Linked DNA regions of Acuticoccus sediminis. The protein of the gene in region 2 interacts with the protein of the main gene of each other region in a pairwise test. Links are inferred from orthologs where the notes say so. Each region holds a gene or a part of one and is shown on either strand. Other genes may lie near its edges. The genes, in order: acuR and DLJ53_RS28250.

Region 1 (6,701 bases), on a different replicon or contig from region 2:
CGCCGCACGGCGATGCCGGCGACCACCAGTCCGTGCGCCGCCCGGAACGCCGCGGGAAGCGCCGCGGCGTCGAGCACGCCGGCCGCGCGCGCCGCATCCTCGACCCGGCCGATCAGCAGCAGCCGCCGCGCGGCGAGATAGCGCGCGTACGCGGCGTTCAGCCGGTCGCCGCCGCGATCCAGTGCGTCCGCCGCCGTGTCGAGCGGCAGCGTCGGGTGGGTGAGGTCGCGCAGGGCGAGCGCGATTTCCGCCTCGGCGACCGCGCAGCGTGCCCGCTCCACCCCGGCCTCGGGGCCGAAGGCGCGGGCCGCCGCCCTGACGAGGCTCCGGGCGCGGGGGAGATCGCCGATCTGCGCCATGGCGATGCCCCGCAGCGCGAGCGCCGCCGCATCGTTGCGCAGGGCGACGCGGTTGAGCGCGCCGAGCGGATCGCCGGACGCCAGCGCGCCGGCCGCGGCGTCGATCACCGGGTCCATGAAAATCGCGCCACACTTGTCACTCACGCCGCTCCGGCACCGATCCCTACCTTCCCGCTGTGACCAGCAGACCGAGGCCGGAGACATTCCGGCCGCGACGTCGAACCGACGGGAGACCCCCGATGCTTCATCGCCCCCACCCCCCGGACGCCGCGCGCGACCGCCATTGCGCCCCCGCCGGCACGGTCGCGCAAGACATGGCCGACGGGCTCGGCCTCGTCGCCGCGCCCGCCTTCGCCGCGCTCGCGCTGCTGACGGCGGCATTCGACGCGCCCGGCGCCCTCTGCGGTCCGGGCCAGAGCGCCTCCCCCATCGGCGGCATGGTGACGATGTACCTCGCGATGAGCGCCGTCCACCTCGCGCCGTGGCTGCGGCTCGCGTCCGCCCGGTCGGGCCCCCGACGCGACTGACCGCCACTGCAACCGAATTCCGAGACACCTGAAGGAGCACACGATGGACATGCACCACCCCAAGGGGACACGCGAAGAATGGCTGACGGCACGCCTCGCGCTGCTCGACGCCGAGAAGGACCTCACGCGTCGCAGCGACCAGGTCGCCCTCCAGCGCCGGAGCCTGCCCTGGGTCCGGGTCGACAGGGACTACCGGTTCGAGACGGAGGACGGCAGTCTCTCGCTGCGCGACCTCTTCGGCGGGCGCTCGCAGCTCCTCGTCTACCATTTCATGTTCGGGCCGGACTACGCCGCGGGCTGCCCGTCCTGCTCGGCGATCGCGGACGGGTTCAACGGCATCGTCGTCCACCTCCAGCACCACGACGTCGCCTTCTGGGCGGTGTCGAGCGCACCGCTGGCGAAGCTGGAAGGCTTCAGGCGGCGGATGGGGTGGACCTTCCCGTGGGCGTCGTCCGGCGGAAGCGCCTTCAACACCGACTTCCAGGTGACGTTCACCGAGGAGGAGCAGCGGGACGGCATCCGCTACAACTACCGGGACGAGCCGCCCGTCGTGGCGTCTGCCCCGTCGATACCGACGCGCACGACACCGACCGTGCCGGCGACCAACGCCGAGATCAGCGGCACCGATCCGGCAACCTACGCCCGCGAACGGCCGGGCACGAGCGCCTTCGTCCTGGAGGACGGGGACGTCTACCACACCTATTCGACGTACGCGCGCGGCGTCGACAGCCTGTGGGCGGTGTACCAGTGGCTCGACCGGGCCCCGCTCGGCCGCAACGAGCCGGGCGGCTGGCTGCGCCACCGCGACGCCTACGGCGGCTGAGACGCCACCGGCGGACGCGCGTCGGATGTCAGCGGTCGGGCAGGGCGAACACGGCGCACGGGGTGGCGACACCGCGAAGCGGGTGCTCGCCGAGCGGGACGAGCGGCGCTGCGATCTCGGCCGCGACGGCGCCCGAGACCAGCACCGGCCGCCCCAGCACGCGGCAGAGCCCCTCGAGCCGGCTGACGAGGTTCACGGCGGGTCCGATGGCGGTGAAGTCGAGCCGGTTCGCCGCGCCGACGTTGCCCCAAAGCACCTCGCCGAGGTGGAGCGCCATGCCGTACCGCAGGGGCGGCGCGCCTTGGGCCCGCCGTGCCGCGTCGAGGTGGGCCATGCCGGCGCGGGCGGCCGCCGCTGCGCGCAGCGCCGCCTCGCACGCCTCGCCCGGAGTGCCGACGACCGGGAAGATCGCCAGCACCCCGTCGCCGATGAACTTCAGCACCTCGCCGCCAAAGGCATGCACCGCCCCGGCGACACGGTCGAACCAGGCGTCGAGCGCGGCGATCATCACCGCGGGCTCGGTCGCCTCGGACATGACCGTGAAGTCGCGAAGGTCGGCGTAGAGCAGGGCCGCCCGGATCGTCTCACCGGTGCCCCGGCCGTGCGCCCCGGCCTCGACACGGGCGGCGCTGCGCCGCCCGAGGTAGGCCTCGAGGAGGCCCGTCAGCGCCGCCCGCGCGGCAAGGGCCGCGAGCGGGGCGGCGGCAAACCGCGACGCCTCGTCCACCCGGCGCGTCTCGCCGGGGTCGAGCGGCCGCGCCGCCGCCCAGCCGAGGAGAGTGGCCCCGGGGGCCCGGCCCAGCACGGCCTCGTGGACCGGGCCGGACCCGGCGAGCCAGTCGCGCGCCGCCTGAAAGCCCGGGCCGGCGGAGAACCCGAACGCCTCGACCACGGCGCCGGTGTCCCCCCGCCAGAGGAAGGTGCGGTGGGAGATGATCGGGTGCGGCACAGCGATCGCCACCGCGCCGCGTGCGAGCGGTACACCGTCCCCCGTCAGCCGGGCGGCGAGATCGGCGAGGAAGCGGTCGGGGCCGCTGACGGCGCTCGCCTCGTCCACGAGCCAGGCGACGGTTGGTGGCAGGTCCATGCGGCGATCATGCCGCGACGGCACGACCCCTGTCATCCGCGCCGGTCATGGACGGCCCGGCGGAAGGACCTATTTTCGCCGTCTGGCCGTGGAACGGGCCACCCGCCGGATCCGGCGCGTGCCGCCGCGCCCCGACCGGCACGGGAACCCGGCACGAAAACATGGAGGAAACCCGATGCAGGACGGCTTCGTCGTTCGCCGCGAGCAGCACATCCCGGCGCCGCCCGCCGCCGTCTTCGCCCTCCTCACCGATCCGGAGAAGATCCTGAGCTGGATGGGGACGGAGGCGGACGTCGAGCCCCGTGTGGACGGCGCCTATATCGTCAACGTCACCGGGGCGCGGTGCGCCCGCGGCGCCTTCCGCGAGGTCGTCCCGGTGCACCGCCTCGCCTACAGCTTCGGCTGGGACGGCAGCGATGCCGTGCCGCCGGGGTCGAGCCTCGTCGAGATCGACCTGATCGAGCAGCCGGACGGCACCCTGCTGCGCCTCACCCATACCGGTCTGCCGAGCGAGGCCCAATGCGCCGGCCACGAGGAGGGCTGGACGCACTACCTCGGCCGCCTCGCCGTCGCCGCCGGCGGACGCGATCCTGGCCCCGACCCCTTCGAAGGCCGCACCGGCTAGGACGCCGCCGCCGGATCCGGCCCCGGCGCGGACCCTGCGTCCGTGGCGGCCCCGCAGGCGCCGGGGGCCTTACCGGGTCGTCCGGCGCGAGAGCAGGACGAAGAAGGTTTCGGCGTAGAGGTCGAGCGCCGCCGCGCTGCGCTCCAGCTTGGCGCGGAGCACGGCGCCCTCCCAGCCGATCCAGAAGACCTGCGCGAGGTGGCGGCAGTCCACGTCCGGGGCGATCTCCCCGGCGGCCTTCGCGGCTTCGAGACAGCGCGCGGTGCGAATCTCCCAGTCCTCGAACACCGCCGACAGGCGGGCGCGGAACGGCTCCGGCAGGGCGCCGATCTCCTGCCCGAGATTGCCGACGAGGCAACCCCTGGCAAAGTCGAAGCGCTCCATGCCGGCCCGGGCGTCCGCCACGAAGGCGCGCAGCCGGTCGAGCGGGGCGAGCCGCTCGTCCAGGAACCAGCGGTCGAGCTTGCGGGCGAAATAGGCGGCGTACGAGTCGATCAGCGCGAGGCCGAAGTCCGCCTTGGAGCCGAAGTAGTGGTAGAATGAGCCCTTCGGCACGCCCACCGTGCCGAGGATCTCGTCCAGCCCCACGGCGCCGAACCCCCGCTCGGTGAGCATCGCGACACCGGTGCGCAGGAGATTCTCGCGCGCCTCCACCAGGCGGGCCGCGTCGCGCGGCGGCCGCCCGCGGCGCCGCGGACGGGGCGCGTCGTCCGGCGACACGAAGACGGGGCCGACGGAGTCTTGGCTCAACGCTGGACCTCCTGCACGGCCATCCCGGCCGGACCCGCCGGGACGCACCGGCACGACGTTACCGGACAGGCCCGTCGACGGGTCAATAGGTTAACGACGCCATGAAATAGAACGGCATCCCGCCGCCTCAAGCCCCGGCGACGCGGGACGAAGGTCGGAGCCCGGCACGGCGGCGGGCCGATGGCGCATCCTCAGCCGCGGCCGAGGGTGTAGAACTCGGCGTTCGGGCGCATGCCGGTGACATTCGCCATTCGGTTCGACAGCGCGAAGAAGGCGGCGATCGCGGCGATGTCCCAGACGTCGTCCTCGTCGAACCCGTGCGCCTTCAGCGCCTCGATCTCGGCCTCGCCCACCGTCTCGGCCGACTGGCTGACCTTCACCGCGAAGTCGAGCATCGCCTTCTGGCGCGGCGTGATGTCGGCCTTGCGGTAGTTCACCGCCACCTGATCGGCGAGCAGCGGGTTCTTCGCCCGGATCCGCAGGATCGCGCCGTGGGCGATCACGCAGTACTGGCACTGGTTGAGGTTGGAGGTCGCGACCACGATCATCTCGCGCTCGGCCTTCGTCAGGTTGCCGGGCTTGTCCATCAGCGCGTCGTGGTAGGCGAAGAAGGCGCGGAACTCGTCCGGCCGGTGGGCGAGGACGAGGAAGACGTTCGGGATGAAGCCCGACTTCTCCTGCACCGCCTCGATGCGGGCGCGGATATCGTCCGGCATCTCGGCGAGCGGCGGGACGGGGAAGCGGCTGATCGGCAGATCGACGGCGGTCATGTGTCCACTCTTCGGCAGGGGAACCGGCTCCAGCGTCCGGTCCTGATGGGGTGCGCGACGGAAGCGCCGGCCCGGCGGCTGCGCCGCATCGCGGCACGCCGCGGGGCCGACGCCGTGACGGTTCAGGCGACGGACGGGTCGATCGGCACGACGATGCGGCCGCGCACCTTGCCGGCGATCAGGCGGTCCGCGGCGGGGATCGCCTCGGCGAGGGAGAGCCGCTGCACAATCCCGGCGAGCAGCTTCGGGTCGAGATCCTCCCCGAGGCGCCGCCAGGCCTCGATCCGATCCTCGCGCGGACACATGACGCTGTCGACGCCCGCGAGGGTCACGCCGCGCAGGATGAAGGGCGCCACGGTGGCCGGGAGGGACATGCCCCCGGCGAGGCCGCACGCCGCCACGGTCCCGCGATAGCGCATCTGCGCGCAGACGTTGGCGAGCACCTGTCCGCCGACGACGTCCACCGCGCCCGCCCAGCGCTCCTTGCCGAGAGGGCGGCCCGGCTCGGTGAAGTCCGCCCTGGGCAGGATCTCGGACGCGCCGAGCGCCGTCAGGTAGTCCGCCTCCTCGGCGCGGCCTGTCACCGCGTGGACCTCGTGCCCCAGTTTGGCGAGGAGGGCCACCGCGACGCTGCCGACGCCGCCGGCCGCACCCGTCACCAGCACCGGGCCGGCGGACCGCGTCACGCCGTTCCGCTCCAGCGCCATCACGCACAACATCGCCGTGTAGCCGGCGGTGCCGATCGCCATCGCCTCCTCCATGGAGAAGGCCGGGACGAGCGGGACCAGCCACTCCCCCTTCACGCGGGCCTTGCCGGCGAGACCGCCCCAGTGCCGCTCGCCGACGCCCCAGCCATTGAGCACAACCCGGTCGCCGGCCTTCCAGTCCGCGCTGGAGGACGCCTCCACCACGCCGGAAAAGTCGATGCCCGGCACCATGGGGAAGCTGCGCACCACCGGGCTCTTGCCGGTGATCGCCAGCGCATCCTTGTAGTTGAGCGTCGAGCACGCGACGCGGACGGTGACGTCGCCCTCGGGCAGCCGGTCGTCGTCCAGCTTGGTCACCGAGACGGTCTGCCCGGAATCGTCCTTGTCGATGAGGATGGCGTCGAACACTGCAGTCTCCTCCCCTGGCGGAGCGGCCCTCGCGATGTGGCGGCGCGCCCTGCGGGTCCTGTTCATCGTCACCACGGGAAATAGACCGAACGTCTATTTAAATCAACACGGCGTCCCCGGTCGTCGTCGTCCGGCCGAAATCGCGTTGCCATCCCTCTGATTTTTTTCAGGCGGCCCTCGCGGCCATAACAAAAGCCTGTTGAGTGGCGGACGCGAACATCATAGGCTCGCGAACAAAGAGCGGTGTTAACCGTCCATCATCAGGGGGGAAACGGATTCCATGATCATCCGTACGATTCTGGCGGCCTCCGCCGCCGCGCTGGCGCTCGCGCCTGTGGCCGCGTCGGCTCAGACGATGCTGAAGTTTGCGCACGTCTACGAGTCGAGCGAGCCGTACCACACCTGCGCCGTTGCAGCGTCCGACAAGCTCCTCGCCGCCACCGACAATCGCTACGGGATCGAGGTTTTCCCGGCCTCGTCGCTGGGCAAGGAAGTCGACATCAACGAGGGCCTCGGCCTCGGCACCGTCGACATCATCTACACCGGCCAGCTCTTCGCAGGCCGCGCTTATGGGCCGATCGCCATCGGCGGCGCGCCCTTCATGTTCCGCGACTACGCGCACTGGGACGCCTACCGGCACTCCGA
Region 2 (6,563 bases):
TGCTCCATGATGAGGAAGGCGCGCACCGCGTGGGCCCGCTTCTCGGAGAGCCAGTGGTTGTAGTCCGCCTCGCCGGTGGTGTCGGTGTGACCGCCGATGAGGTAGCGCTCGCCCTCCACGCCGGGTGCGGCGAGGGCGTCGGCGAGAACGTCGAGCTCGATCATCGCCTCGGGCGTCAGCGCGTATTCGCCGGTCTCGAACGGAAGCGGGATCACCTGCGAGTGGTTGGTGTTGAGGATGAACGTGCGCGCGACGCGCGGGCTGCGCGGATCGTGGTGCATCTCCTCGGCGATGTCGGGACGCATCATCGTCGGCGTGCGGTAGATGTTGCGCAGGTACTCCGTGCGCCCGTAGTCGACGCTGGTCCCCGGCGTCAGGACCGATTCCATCTCGGCGGCCGACATCGACGGCATCTCGTGGATCACCATGTCCACCTCGTCCATCGCCATCTCGGGGATCTCGTCGCCATCCGCCTCGACGATGCCCTCGGGGCCGTCGTCGCGCCCGACCTCGACGTCCTCGTCCTGATCCCCGGCGTCGGCCGGATCGGGCGCTGCGGCCGTGGCGACGTCGGTGTCGACGGGCTTGCCGGCGTCGGGGTCGAAGCCATCCGCCGTCTCGGTCACGGCTTCGTTTTCAGCCTCGGTGGACGGCGCGGTGCTCTCCGGAGCCGCCGCCGGAGCCGCCTCGGGCGTCGCCTCCGCCTGTTCGACCGGCATCGCCGCCGGCTCGGCGGCTGGCGGTGTCTGCTCGATCGGCGCCACGGCTTGCTCACGGGCGGCCTGCGTCTGCTGTTCGGCCACCGGGGGCGCGGCAAGCGCCTCGGCCTGCGGGCCGGCGGCAGGGGCCTGTTCGGGCATCGCGGCGGCGTCCTGAACGGTCTCCTGCGCGGCGACGGGTGTGTCAGGCGCAGGATTCGTCGTCTGGGCCATCGCAACGATGGGGGTCGTCGTCAGTAAAGCGGCAAGTAAAATACGTGTCGTCAACATCGGGAACTCCTCTCACCGGCCGGACCGGCCTCCTGAACAGGGGATGGAGAGCCCAGAGAGTTTTGCGCGCGGCGCCCTACCTGTCGACGAACGAAAGCGTGAACGTCTGGACATCTGCGCGTGATGCGGTTCCGGACCAGAAGACGTCGACAGGGACGTCGAGCCGGCCCACCGGCAGATGGCGGAGCGGGACGGTCGTGGTCTGGTTCGGCACCAGCGTCAGGCCGCGGAAAAGACGTTGGTCGGCGGTGATGGCGAGCGTCGCGAGGTCCTCGCCGACGCGCAGCTCCAGCGTGCGGTCCGGCGCGTCGTTGCGGAACTCCACCAGGCAGAGCCCGCCGAGCTCCAGCGCCAGGGCGTCGCCGGCGGAAGCCTCGAACCGGGTGCGCACCAGCGGGCGCGCGTCGAAGAGGGCGTCGCGGCAGGTTTCGCCCGGCAGGGGACGCCCGAGGATGATCCGCAGCGCGCTCACAGCCTCGTCGGTGACGGGATAGGCCTCCCTGGCCTCGCCCGACGGCCCGGCCGCCTCGCCGATGGCCGAGTTGATCGCGTCCTGCTGCGCGCCAGCCGGTCCGGCGGCCAGCAGCAGCGCGAGGGAGACGGCGAGGGCGCGCATCACCGGTCCTCCGCGCCGAAGGCGAGCGTCCTGCGCTCCTCCCGGCCGCCCGCGCCGAGCGTCAGCCCGGTGGTCCGGCCCGCCGGCGAGGCGCGGAAAACCAGCGTGTAGTGCGAACCGTTGACCACCGTGATCGCACGCCCGACCGGGGCGTCCGCTGCGATCAGCGTGTCCTGGAGGCGGTCGTCGAAGCGCACCGTGACCGGGGTGGCGCCGAGGGTCACGAACCGCAGCGCGCAGGTCGCCGGCGTGGCGGGGATCTCCAGCACCGGTTCGTCCAGCGGCAGGCGCCTCGCCGTCAGCGCTCCGCCGGAGAGGACCGCGTCGATACACGCCTCCCGGGTGGGCGCGGTGAGCTGTTCCATCCTGATCATCGCCGCGAGGCGCTCCCCTGTGCCGGTCTCCTCACCCAGAATGGACACGCCAAACGCGATCGCGGCAGCGAGCGCCGCCAGCACCGCCGCGCGAATCAGGATCGCGGCGGGCTTCGCGGTGCGGACCTCGCCCTTGCCGGCGGGGGGATTCGCGGGCGCGGGCGTGCGTGACCCGATGACCGCGTCGAGCATGCGCTCGATGTCCTCGAACGTCGAGAAGGTGTGGGCCGTGCCGCCGATCCGGCGGGCGGCTTCCGCGACCAGCGCGCCGTCCGGCGCATCGACGGCGACGAGAAAGTGCGCGCGCGGCCCCGCCACGTCGAGGGACGGCGCGCTGTGGGCGAGCTTCTCGGCGAGGTAGCGCGCCTCGCCGGCGGGCGCGAGCGCTGCGTCCACCGCGCCCGTCGCCCAGATCACCGTGTCGGCCTCGGTCACGTCGCTGAGCCGGGCGCCACGGGCGACGGCGCGGTGGGCGAGGACCACCGGAAGCTCCCAGCTCCGTCCGGTGTCGATGCGCTCGGTGAGGGCGAGGTGCCAGGGCGTCGGCGCCTCGTCGTGCGTGGCAAGGGGGCCCTCGACGAGACGGTGGTAGCCCTCCGCGATGGGGAGCGGACGGAAGTCGTCGACGTGCGTCGCCATCGAGCGGGCGAGGCGCGGGCGCCGCTCCAGCGAGGCGACGCGCGCGCATCCCCCCGTGGTCGGGACCAGGATCGCCAGCCGGGGCGGTTCGGGAGCGTGAGGCGTTTGCACCGGCCCGGTATGGGGCCGCTCCGCCCGCCCGTCCAGCGCGTCCCGCTACAGCAGGAAGATCGCGGTCGACGGATTCTCCAGGAGCGCGATCGCCTCGCGGCCCGCGAAGGTGGATCGGGAGAAGCCGACCTGCTGGACGCCGTCGATCGGCGGGTCGAGCGGCAGTCGCACCACGTTTCCCTCCGGGCCGACGAGCTCAAGCGTGACGGGGACCTCGGTGTCGCCGAGCTCGATCACCAGCCAGGTGACGTCCTCCTCGTGGACGGTGCGCAGGGTGACGCCGCCGACCGTCCGCTCCTGGTCGACCCCCGTGGCCGCCGCGCGCGCCATCGGGGAGGCGACGACCGCCTGGCTCGCCCGCAGCGCGCGGTAGAGCGGCAGCGCCCCGATGGGAATGACGCTCGGCCCGGTCCCGTCCGCGGCCAAGGCGCCGGAGACGATGGAGGAGACGGGGAGGGCGTTGCCGGGCCCGGCCTCGTCCGCCTCGGCGACGAGGGTCGCGGCGGCGAGGCGGTCGATGTAGTCGCGGGTCATTGAACGCCTCCCTCCGGGTCGTCTGCTGCGTCGTCGTGTAGGGCGTCGCTGTCCGGCCCGCCGCGGCCGAGGTAGCGCCTGGCAAACTCGGCGGCGAAGACCTCGCGGTCGTCCGCGAAGGTGGACTGGAGCCGCCCGCCCTCAGGGCCGTCGAAGGCGGCGACCACGCCGCGCACGTCCGCCGTCATCTCGGCGAGCGCGACCAGACTGGGCGCGATGCGCGAGAAGTGGGCGGCAAGCTCCGCCGGAGGGCGCGCGAACGACTTCGATCGCGACCGCGACAGGAGCATCGCCCCGGTGCGCGCGATCGCCGAGCGGTCCTCGCGCTGCGGAGTGCCGGCGGTCAGCGCGTAGTGGGCCGCGAGCCAGCCGGCGGTCTTGTCCTGCAGCGCGTCGATGCGCTCCAGGACCTCTCGGTACGTCGCCGCTTCCACGCAGGTCACCCTCTCTTCGACGGGCACCTTCGCCCGGCCGGTACGAAGGGTGTTGGAAAGGCCAGACTGGATCGGGTGGAACGCCAGGAGCCGCAGGACCGAGCGAACGTTGAGCCGGGCATCCGGCCACACGCTCTCGAGGAGGTCCGCGAAGTCCACCTCGGCCCTGGTGTAGACGTTGAGCGGCGTCGACTTCAGCGCCATCAGCATCGAGCCGGGATCGATGTCGGCGGTGTAGAGCAGGGCGAGCGGCGAGGGCGGGCCGCCGCCGTCGTCGTCCGGCACGATGCCGCGGTCGTTGCCGGGCTCGTCGACGGAGCCGGCGCCGGTGACCGCGGCGCGCTCCTCCACCTCGCGGCGCGACTTCAGGAAGGCGAGCGCGGCCGCGAAGGCGGTCCGGTAGGTGCCGAAGTGCGAATTGTCCGCGTCCGTCCAGAGGGCGAGGATGTCCGCGTCGGTCGGGGTCGCCTGGCCCAGCTTGCGGCGCACGTAGTCGAAGCTCGACGCAGCGTGCCCCTCGGCGAAGTGGGTCTTGCGGTACTCGTAGAGACGGCGGGCGAGGCTGCGGACCCCCTCCTTCAGCGTTTCCTGCGAGGGGCCGCGGGCCAGCGTCTCGAAGGTGGCGACGACCTCGGCCGCCCTCGCGTAGCCGTCCGCGGCGATCAGGAACTCCGCGATCTTGCGCAGGAGGCCGAGCCGCGTCCGGCTGAGGACGATGCTGGCCTCGTTCACATGGAGGCGCACGGCGGTGTGGCTGGCGGCGGAGGCGATGCCGGGCAGCCCGCGCTCGGCCGCCTCGAGCAGGCTGGAGAGCACGTCGCTCGGCCGCATCGCCAGGATCTCGAGACCGCTGGGGCGGCGCTGTGTCGTGCGGCCGAGCGCCTCGACGACGAGGGCGAGCGCCCAGACCGGCTTGTCGCGGTTCGGCGGCCAGCCGCGGATCAGTGCATCCGCGACCTTCTCGATGAACACCGGGGCATGATCGGCGTCCTCGAACAGCGCGGCGAACTCGTTCTGCGCCGTGTCTGACCAGTAGCGTGGCTTCAGCATGCGCGTCACCGATTGCATCGCCGTCACAATGGCCGCGCGCAGGCCATTGGGCAACGCTCCGGCCCCGGTGCGTCCCTCATGCGGCCGTCCGCCGGTGAGCGGACGGCGTCGTTCCGCCTACTCGATGCCCAGCTTGGCGAGCGCCGCCTCGACCCGCGGCACGTCCTCGGGGTTGTTCACCTCCCAGAACATGCTCTGCCGCGACTCGACCGTGACGCACTGAACGTCGATGCCGTTCTCGAGGAAGCGGAGCTGCTCGAGCCCCTCGTGCGTCTCCAGCGGGCCCGGCTCGAAGCCGACGTACTGGCGCAGTGCCGCCGGGCGGTACGCGTAGAGGCCGACGTGATGGTAGACCGGCGGGGCCGGCTTGTCGTCGGCGACGTAGGGGATCACTTCCTTGGAGAAGTACAGCGCGCGGCCGGCGCGGGTCATGACCGCCGTGGTGCCGCCGACGCGGCCGGCGGCACGGTCCTGGCGAAAGCGCGAGAGCGTCTCGTCGTCGCACAGGAGGGCAGGCGTCGCGACCGCGGCGTCGCCGATCCCGTCGATCAGCTCGGTCACGAAGTGCGCCGGCGTCAGCGGGGCGTCGCCCTGGAGGTTGACGACGAGGTCCGGCTCGGACGGCAGCTTGTCTAGGGAGTCCTCGCACCGCTCGGTGCCGTTGCGGCACTGGTCGGACGTCATCAGCACCTTGGCGCCGAAGGTGTCCGCGTGTTCGGCGATGCGCTCGTCGTCGGTGGCGATATAGACGGCGTCGATCCCGGGAACGCGCAGGGCCACGTCGTGGGTGCGTTGCAGGAGGGTCTTGGCGACCCCGGTGGCGCCGCGAAGCGGTTGCAACGGCTTCCCGGGGAACCGCTGGGACGGAAACCGCGCCGGGATGATAATGACGGTACCCAATTGTGACTCCCTCAGAGGCGAGGCTCGGCCATACAAGCTGACCGGAACGGCTGCAACCGCGTGGATCTTGTCGGCGCCGCCCAAGAGGGGCATTGAGACGCCGCAATCCCAACCCAGCGAGGCGATGATGGACCAACCGACGACCGTTCAACCCTCCAGCCGGGTCGACGTCGGCGGCGTCACGTTCGCCAACGACGCGCCGCTGACCCTGATCGCCGGTCCCTGCCAGATGGAGAGCCGCCAGCACGCCTTCGACATGTGCGGCGCGCTGGTGGAGATCACCGGCAAGCTCGGCATCGGCCTCGTCTACAAGTCGAGCTTCGACAAGGCGAACCGCACGTCGCTGAAGGGCGTGCGCGGCATGGGCCTCGACAACTCGCTCCCGGTCTTCGCCGACCTGAAGCGCGAGTTCGGCGCCCCGGTGCTGACCGACGTCCACACGGCCGAGCAGTGCGCCGTGGTGGCCGAGACATGCGACATTTTGCAGATCCCAGCCTTCCTCTGCCGCCAGACGGACCTTCTGGTGGCCGCGGCCGGGACCGGACGCGTCGTCAACGTGAAGAAGGGCCAGTTCCTGGCGCCTTGGGACATGACGAACGTCGTGCGCAAGGTGACCGAGAGCGGCAACCCGAACGTGCTCCTCACCGAGCGCGGCGTTTCCTTCGGCTACAACACGCTGGTCTCGGACATGCGCTCGCTGCCGATCATGGCGGAGACCGGGGCGCCGGTGGTGTTCGACGCGACGCATTCGGTGCAGCAGCCGGGGGGGCAGGGCGGCTCGTCCGGCGGGGAGCGGCGCTTCGTGCCGACGCTGGCGCGGGCGGCCGTCGCGGTCGGCGTCGCGGCGGTCTTCGTCGAGACCCACCAGGACCCGGACAACGCCCCGTCCGACGGCCCGAACATGCTTCCCCTGACC

Evidence for each region.
Region 1: the proteins of DLJ53_RS28250 (region 2) and acuR interact in binary tests that used the Escherichia coli proteins (3 or more experiments, as listed by UniProt). The link is inferred for Acuticoccus sediminis from one-to-one orthologs.

What each region holds. Positions count from the first base shown.
Region 1 is NZ_QHHQ01000001.1:425,375-432,075, forward strand. What follows is about bases 2,332-5,276. They hold acuR (acrylate utilization transcriptional regulator AcuR), read right to left. Parts: upstream 4,172-5,276; coding sequence 3,491-4,171; downstream 2,332-3,490. Other genes in these bases: DLJ53_RS01755 (adenylate/guanylate cyclase domain-containing protein), read right to left, coding at 2,332-2,796; DLJ53_RS01760 (SRPBCC family protein), read left to right, coding at 2,972-3,421; DLJ53_RS01770 (peroxidase-related enzyme), read right to left, coding at 4,363-4,941; acuI (acrylyl-CoA reductase (NADPH)), read right to left, coding at 5,064-5,276. Also shown: DLJ53_RS01740 (HTH domain-containing protein), read right to left, coding at 1-476; DLJ53_RS01745 (hypothetical protein), read left to right, coding at 599-886; DLJ53_RS01750 (DUF899 domain-containing protein), read left to right, coding at 936-1,709; more of DLJ53_RS01755, read right to left, coding at 1,738-2,331; more of acuI, read right to left, coding at 5,277-6,056; DLJ53_RS01780 (sialic acid TRAP transporter substrate-binding protein SiaP), read left to right, coding at 6,337-6,701. UniProt on the Escherichia coli protein: Involved in response to both electrophiles and reactive chlorine species (RCS). Represses the transcription of the nemRA-gloA operon by binding to the NemR box.
Region 2 is NZ_QHHQ01000008.1:149,451-156,013, forward strand. The notes cover bases 3,757-6,563. They hold DLJ53_RS28250 (3-deoxy-manno-octulosonate cytidylyltransferase), read right to left. Parts: upstream 5,648-6,563; coding sequence 4,865-5,647; downstream 3,757-4,864. Other genes in these bases: DLJ53_RS28245 (hypothetical protein), read right to left, coding at 3,757-4,747; kdsA (3-deoxy-8-phosphooctulonate synthase), read left to right, coding at 5,775-6,563. Outside these bases: DLJ53_RS34885 (OmpA family protein), read right to left, coding at 1-860; DLJ53_RS28230 (hypothetical protein), read right to left, coding at 1,066-1,605; DLJ53_RS28235 (hypothetical protein), read right to left, coding at 1,605-2,729; DLJ53_RS28240 (hypothetical protein), read right to left, coding at 2,775-3,263; more of DLJ53_RS28245, read right to left, coding at 3,260-3,756. UniProt on the Escherichia coli protein: Activates KDO (a required 8-carbon sugar) for incorporation into bacterial lipopolysaccharide in Gram-negative bacteria.